2 regions of the Streptococcus sp. FDAARGOS_192 genome follow, and region 2 is predicted to be linked to the other one. Evidence: predicted binding sites of a transcription regulator. Region 2 holds the regulator's gene; the other holds the start of a gene.
What was found. Region 2 encodes Rex, which represses fermentation and respiration genes when NADH is low (regulators of the CRP and FNR family bind a similar motif). Its sites were predicted from a motif close to TTGTGAANTANTTCACAA; they were not measured.

Region 1: A6J31_RS08805 (class II fructose-bisphosphate aldolase) is a predicted target of Rex. The motif match lies at 1,221-1,238, and genes of this name have one in related genera.

Annotation. Positions count from the first base shown of each region.
Region 1 is NZ_CP020431.2:1,723,071-1,726,483, reverse strand. It holds gene A6J31_RS08815 (gamma-glutamylcysteine synthetase) at 1-857, shown strand, start outside; tRNA gene A6J31_RS08810 (tRNA-Leu) at 1,050-1,135, shown strand; gene A6J31_RS08805 (class II fructose-bisphosphate aldolase) at 1,281-2,162, shown strand; gene A6J31_RS08800 (hypothetical protein) at 2,453-2,809, shown strand; gene A6J31_RS08795 (hypothetical protein) at 2,842-3,180, shown strand; gene A6J31_RS08790 (TIGR01440 family protein) at 3,196-3,413, shown strand, end outside.
Region 2 is NZ_CP020431.2:1,252,036-1,255,448, forward strand. It holds gene A6J31_RS06450 (cysteine desulfurase family protein) at 1-629, shown strand, start outside; gene A6J31_RS06455 (DUF1831 domain-containing protein) at 631-978, shown strand; gene A6J31_RS06460 (redox-sensing transcriptional repressor Rex) at 1,120-1,779, shown strand; gene A6J31_RS06465 (gamma-glutamyl-gamma-aminobutyrate hydrolase family protein) at 1,772-2,467, shown strand; gene radC (RadC family protein) at 2,524-3,210, opposite strand; gene A6J31_RS06475 (rhamnan synthesis F family protein) at 3,254-3,413, opposite strand, start outside.

The DNA.
Region 1 (3,413 bases), 470 kb from region 2:
ATGAGATGCTTATGGATTTTCTCGAGCTATCTAAAGCAAAGAAGGATCCTTTCTTTCATGATTATCCAGAATATGGTTCTTTCATCTGTGGGAGTCAGGTACAGTTAGATGTTTCAAAAACGTCCTATTTAAGGGTTTTAAATGCTTTTAATCAAATAGAGGGACCCAAGGCAGTATTATTGGCAAACTCTGAATTTTGGGGTTCTGATTGGGATTTAGCGCTTTCTCGTGATGTTTTCTGGGAGAATTCCATGCATGGTGTGTTTGAGGAAAATGCAGGGGTATTTCCCAAGGTGTTTAAGAGCGAAGATGACTATTTTTCTTACTTGTCTGAGACAGCCATTTTTACTGCTAAGCGTGGTGATGAAACCTACTATTTTGAACCAATACGTGCTAAAGACTATCTAAGTACGTCATCTGTCAAAGCACACTCTATTCATGGCGAAGTAGTCACTATTGAGCCAAGTGAGGAAGATTTTAAGACTCACCGTTCTTATCAATTCCAAGATTTAACGACGCGAGGGACGATTGAGTTTCGCAGTGTTTGTACTCAACCTTTCTCATCAACCTTTGCACCAGCAGCCTTTCACCTTGGTCTTTTAGTCAATTTGGAAAAGCTGGAAAATATTTTGAATGACTCACCTTTTTTTGAAGCATTTGACTATGATTTTCCTAGAATTCGTCGTTTATTTTCGAAAAAAGATATTTCTGCTACAGGCCTCAAAATGATTTTACCTTTGACAGAATCGTTATTGGCTTGTGCTGAGGATGGCTTAAAATCGCGTGGTTTTGGAGAAGAAGTTTACTTAGCTCCCCTTAGAGAGAAATTAGATAAACTGAATAAGAGTTTAGCTTAACATTTGATAAAAGATATAATAGATAACTTTTGCTAAAAAATTTAAAAAAAGGCAAAAAAGTATTGACGTCAGTAAACAATAAATGGTATTATATAGTAGTTGTTTCGAAAGAGACAAGAGAAAGTTATAAAAAACTTTCAAAAAAACTATTGACACGAGTTGTCAATCTTGATATAATAACTAATGTTGTTAGCGGAAATGGCGGAATTGGCAGACGCGCAGGACTAAGGATCCTGTGACCGCTTTAGGTCGTGAGGGTTCAAGTCCCTCTTTCCGCAGAGTAACCAGTCAGATGACTGGTTTTTTTGTATTAAAAAATCAAAACGCTTACAAATTGTAGAAAAGCTAGTTTTTTGAGTCTAATTGTGATAGAATAAACTTGTAAACGGGTTCAAACCCAAAAAAATATAGGAGGCCTTTATAATGGCAATCGTTTCAGCAGAAAAATTTGTCCAAGCAGCTCGTGATAATGGTTACGCAGTTGGTGGATTTAACACAAACAACCTTGAGTGGACTCAAGCTATCTTGCGTGCAGCAGAAGCTAAACAAGCTCCAGTACTTATCCAAACTTCTATGGGTGCAGCTAAGTACATGGGTGGTTACAAATTGTGTAAAGTTCTTATCGAAGAATTGGTTGAATCAATGGGTATCACTGTACCAGTTGCTATTCACCTTGACCACGGTCACTACGATGATGCTTTGGAATGTATCCGTGTAGGTTACACTTCAGTTATGTTTGACGGTTCACACCTTCCAGTTGAAGAAAACCTTGAAAAAGCAGCTAAAGTTGTTGAATTTGCACACGCTAACGGTGTATCAGTTGAAGCTGAAGTTGGTACAATCGGTGGTGAAGAAGATGGTATCATCGGTGATGGTGAATTGGCACCAATCGAAGATGCTAAAGCTATGGTTGCAACTGGTATCGACTTCCTTGCAGCAGGTATCGGTAACATCCACGGTCCTTACCCAGAAAACTGGAGCGGACTTCACCTTGACCACTTGCAAAAATTGACAGAAGCTGTTCCTAACTTCCCAATCGTATTGCACGGTGGATCAGGTATTCCTGATGATCAAATCCAAGAAGCTATCAAACTTGGTGTTGCTAAAGTTAACGTTAACACTGAATGTCAAATCGCATTTGCTAACGCAACACGTAAATTTGTTGCTGAATACGAAGCAAATGAAGCAGAATACGACAAGAAGAAACTCTTCGACCCACGTAAATTCTTGAAACCAGGTTTCGAAGCTATTACAGAAGCTGTTGAAGAACGTATCGACGTATTCGGTTCAGCAAACAAAGCTTAATTAGACTATATAAGCTTGAAAATAAAGGGTTTGTCCAATGTGGGCAAGCCTTTTTCTTATGTTTTGCCCCCGATTTCTAAATTTCAGTTCGTTTTGATTATAGAAGTAGCGCAAACAAAGCTTAATTAGCTTATTAAAACAAGGTCCTTTCTGGGTCTTGTTTTTTTGTACCAAAATAAATAGTTAGTATCTGCCAATTAATCTATGATTGAGAGTAAACAAATTTTAAAGAGTGGATATGGCTTTGGTTGATAGATTCTATTTCCTAACTTTTTAAGATATGCTATAATATGAATATGTTTGATAATTATATTGTACCTGTATTTTTTGGTGGTGGAGCTCTTGCTCTACTAGGTTTAGTGTTATTTGGTTGGGCCTTGCCTTCATTTTTGAAGGGTAAGTGGTCTTATTTGATTTCTTTGCTAGGTTTAGGTTTGGTTGCTTTTGCCTATTTTGATGCGGCGATTGTTATCACTTATAAAATTTGGCTTGGATTGCTAGGTGTTATCATGATTGGTTGGGGACTTCCTTTCAACAATCGCAAGGGACGCCGTGCGATGACTATTTTCTGGGCTGTCATGGCAATCGTTGTAGGTATTGCTGCTATTGCATTCACTATTGCTTATGGTGTTATTAACCGCCACTAACATGAATCTGTAAAACATGCTATAATAATGGCATGTTTTATTTTATGACCCTATCATTTATTATCATGCCTGCCTTGGGCTGCTTCTTAATAGGCTTGGCTTTTGCTAAACCAGATCGTTGGGACTTTTCTTGGATTTTATCCTTAATTGGTTTGGTGGCCTTTATTTCTTCTTTTTGGCATATAGCACGCGTAGATTTATGGTTTATGCTAAGTTATAGTGTTGGTCCTTTTTTGATGGGATTTGGTTTCTCCTGGGATCTAAGTAAGAAACGCCGTAGGCAGTTATTATTATTAGGGGCATTTTTCCTTATCTTTTTTGTGATTCTGTACTATCTTATTGTGCGAATCCTGAATACAGCTGTTGTCTAAAGGGGGGCTGTTGTGATGTTGCTAGATTTAGAAGAGAAGACACGTGTGCTTGTAGAAGATATTGTTGAACGTTCCGCTATTGGGCGAGGAGCTATCTTTGTTTTGGGGTTATCTTCCAGTGAGGTTGCTGGTGGGACTATCGGAAAAGCCTCTAGCCGTGAAATTGGTCAACGAATTGTGAAAACTATTCTTGAGGTTTTGGAAGCTAAAGGGATTTACTTGGCTGTTCAGGG
Region 2 (3,413 bases):
ACTTGCTTGCCAATCACCAAGCTGCCTTCCACGTCGATGCCGTTCAGGTAGCAGGAAAGCTTTCTATTCACCCAGAGGAACTTGGAGCCGATTTTCTCTCTATTAGTGCCCATAAATTCCACGGACCTAAAGGTGTCGGCTTGCTCTATCATAACGATTTGCATTTTGACAACCTACTCCACGGTGGTGAGCAAGAAGAAAAACGCCGTGCCAGTACTGAAAACCTGGTCGGGATTGCAGGTATGACCGCAGCTTACAAACAAGCTAGCGACCACTACCAAGACAATTACCAGCATGTTGAAACGATTCGTCAGGCCTTTCTAGATTCCCTTACCATTCCTTATGAAATCAATGGTGGAGGACCTAGCCTACCTCACGTCATCAACATCAGTTTTCCTGATAAGGAAAACGGCCCTCTCTTAACCTTGTTAGACCTAGCAGGCTTTGCTGTCTCAACAGGTTCTGCTTGTACTGCTGGAACTGTTGATCCAAGTCATGTCATCCAGGCCCTCTATGGCAAGGATTCTGACAAGCTAAAAACAGCCATTCGCATTAGTTTATCAGAGGAAAATACCGCTGAAGAACTCCAGGCCCTAGCAGAAAAACTTAATCAAATCATAGGAGACTAACATGGCATTTGAAAAAAGCATTCATTTGACTGACTGTAAGTACCGTTACACCATCAGTCCTAATGTCAAAAAATTCACTCTACGTGATACGACTTTTGTGCAAAATAAAATCGGAAACTACGAGTTGCACCGCCTTCTCGAAAAAGTGCCTAACTCAGGCGAAGGTTTCCCACTCAAAATCACTATTAACAAAGACTTGACAGGCTTCAAATTGTCTATCACAGACAAATCTGGCCTTCGTAACGTTAATATCTTTAAAAATGAAGATCACCACATCTTGCAAGAGAAATTCTACTTCTTGATGCAGAGTTTGGTTGATCGTAACGTTTTCGAGCAAGAAGAAGTCTAAATTTTTTCTTACTACATAGAAATAGCCTATCCATGTGATAGGTTTTTAATATCGCCTCATCTACACTATTTTGTTGCAATCTTCACAAACTTTTCTTAAAATATAAGAGAATCATACTAATTAAAGAAAGGAAAGCGATCAATGACATTTGAGAAAAACATCCCAAACGCCACTGCCAAACGTCTCTCTCTCTACTATCGTATTTTCAAACGATTCCATCGTGAAAATATCGACAAAGCAAGCTCTAAACAAATTGCTGAAGCGATTGGGATTGACCCTGCTACTGTTCGTCGTGACTTCTCCTATTTTGGTGAACTAGGTCGCCGTGGTTTTGGTTATGACGTAAACAAGCTGATGACATTTTTCGCTGAACTCCTAAATGACAATGCGACTACCAAGGTACTCCTCGTAGGTGTTGGTAATGTCGGGCGTGCCCTCCTCCACTACCGTTTTCAAGAGCGTAACCGCATGCAGCTGGTCATGGCTTTTGATACAGACGATAATGAATTGGTTGGAACTCAAACTGAGGACAAGATTCCTATCTATGGGATTTCCCAGATTAAGGACAAGATTGCCCAAGAAGATATCAAAACAGCCATCCTGACAGTGCCATCAGTTAAGGCCCAGGAGGTGGCTGATCTTTTGGTTGATGCTGGAATTGAAGGCATTCTCTGCTTCTCTCCGGTCAACCTCAATCTTCCACGCCATGTGGTGGTTCAATATGTAGACTTGACTAGCGAACTACAAACCCTACTCTATTTCATGAAAGAAGAAGAAAAATCGAGGAGAAACAATGACTAAACCAATTATCGGAATCACTGCCAATGTAAGGCCTAATCCAGCCCATGAAGACATCAACTGGTCCTATGCCCCATCTGGCTTTGTAGAAGGAGTTCAAAGAGCCGGTGGCCTAGCAATCCTACTACCAGTATCCGATCCTTCGGAAGCCAAGACCTACATCTCCATGATTGATAAGCTTATCCTGATCGGTGGGCAAAACGTTGACCCTAAATTCTACAACGAAGAGAACCATGCCAGTGAAGATGACTTCTTCCTCGAACGAGATATCTTTGAAATGGCACTCATCGAGGAAGCCACTAAGCAGAAGAAACCCATCTTTTCAATCTGTCGCGGTACCCAACTCATGAATGTCGCACTAGGTGGTAGCCTCCATCAAGATATTGAGCATCACTGGCAGGACAAGCCATCTGATTACCTCTACCATGAGATGATTGTTGATGAGAACAGTAAGTTGGCAGAAATCTACGGAAGTGAAACCTCTATCAACTCCTTCCACCATCAAAGTATCAAACACTTGGCCTCTGACCTTCGTGTCATTGCGCGTGATCCTGAGGACAACACAGTCGAAGCTGTTGAGTCAAATAGTCCAGACCTTCGCTTTCTTGGTGTACAGTGGCACCCAGAGCTTCTCCTAGACAAACGTGAAGAAGACCTCAAACTCTTTGAATACGTCGTTAACGAACTTTAAAAGCAACTGAGACTGCACTCAGTTGCTTTTTCTTGTCTTTATTCCATCGGCTCAATCTAAAGCTCAAAATCCTCCCTCTCCTCACGAAAGGAATAATAGGTCGATTTGCCAACAATCAGATGATCAAGCAGACAAATCCCTAAGTCATCACAGGACCGCTTAATCTTTTGAGTAAAATCAATATCATTACGACTAGGATAGGCTTCCCCCGAAGGATGATTGTGAACCACAATCAAAGACGTTGCCATCAGATGACAGGCATAATGTAAAATCTCACGTGGCTCAGCAATCGAACGACGGACCCCACCAATAAAAACCGTCTTTTGCTGAATAATACGGTTCTGCGTATCCAAATAGATAGCCACCAGATGCTCCTGAGGCTTGTCCCCAATATCCAACATCATACGACGAGCCACCTGCTGACTGGACATAATCTGCTCAGAACGAGACAACTCAGCCTTCTCAATCCGCTTAGCCAACTCCACCATAGCCTTGAGCTCAATAGACTTCACACGCCCAATACCAGGAATCTCCTGAAGCTCATTCAAGGACAAACGAGACAAATCCGCCAAACTCGTCATCCCTTTCAAAATACGATTGGCCATAGATAAGACCGACTCAGACTTGGTCCCTGTCCGCAGCACTATCGCCAACAGCTCCTGGTCCGATAAAACCTCTGCTCCCTTCTGCAAGAGTCGCTCACGAGGCAAAAGCCCCGCCTCCTCAGATACAATACTATACATAAGAAAAACCTCCTACTTACCTATTCGTAAGTGGGAGGGGAAGTTAAACAGCTGAAGATTTTTTTAAACCTAACTTCTTTAACAAGGCTTTTCGATATGCTGAAAATTTACTCTTTAAGGTCAGTGGTTCTGCCACCTGTGACATTTCAATAAGATGAATCTTATACCGTTCTGCAAAAGATATTTCCTCTGAAGTAATAATA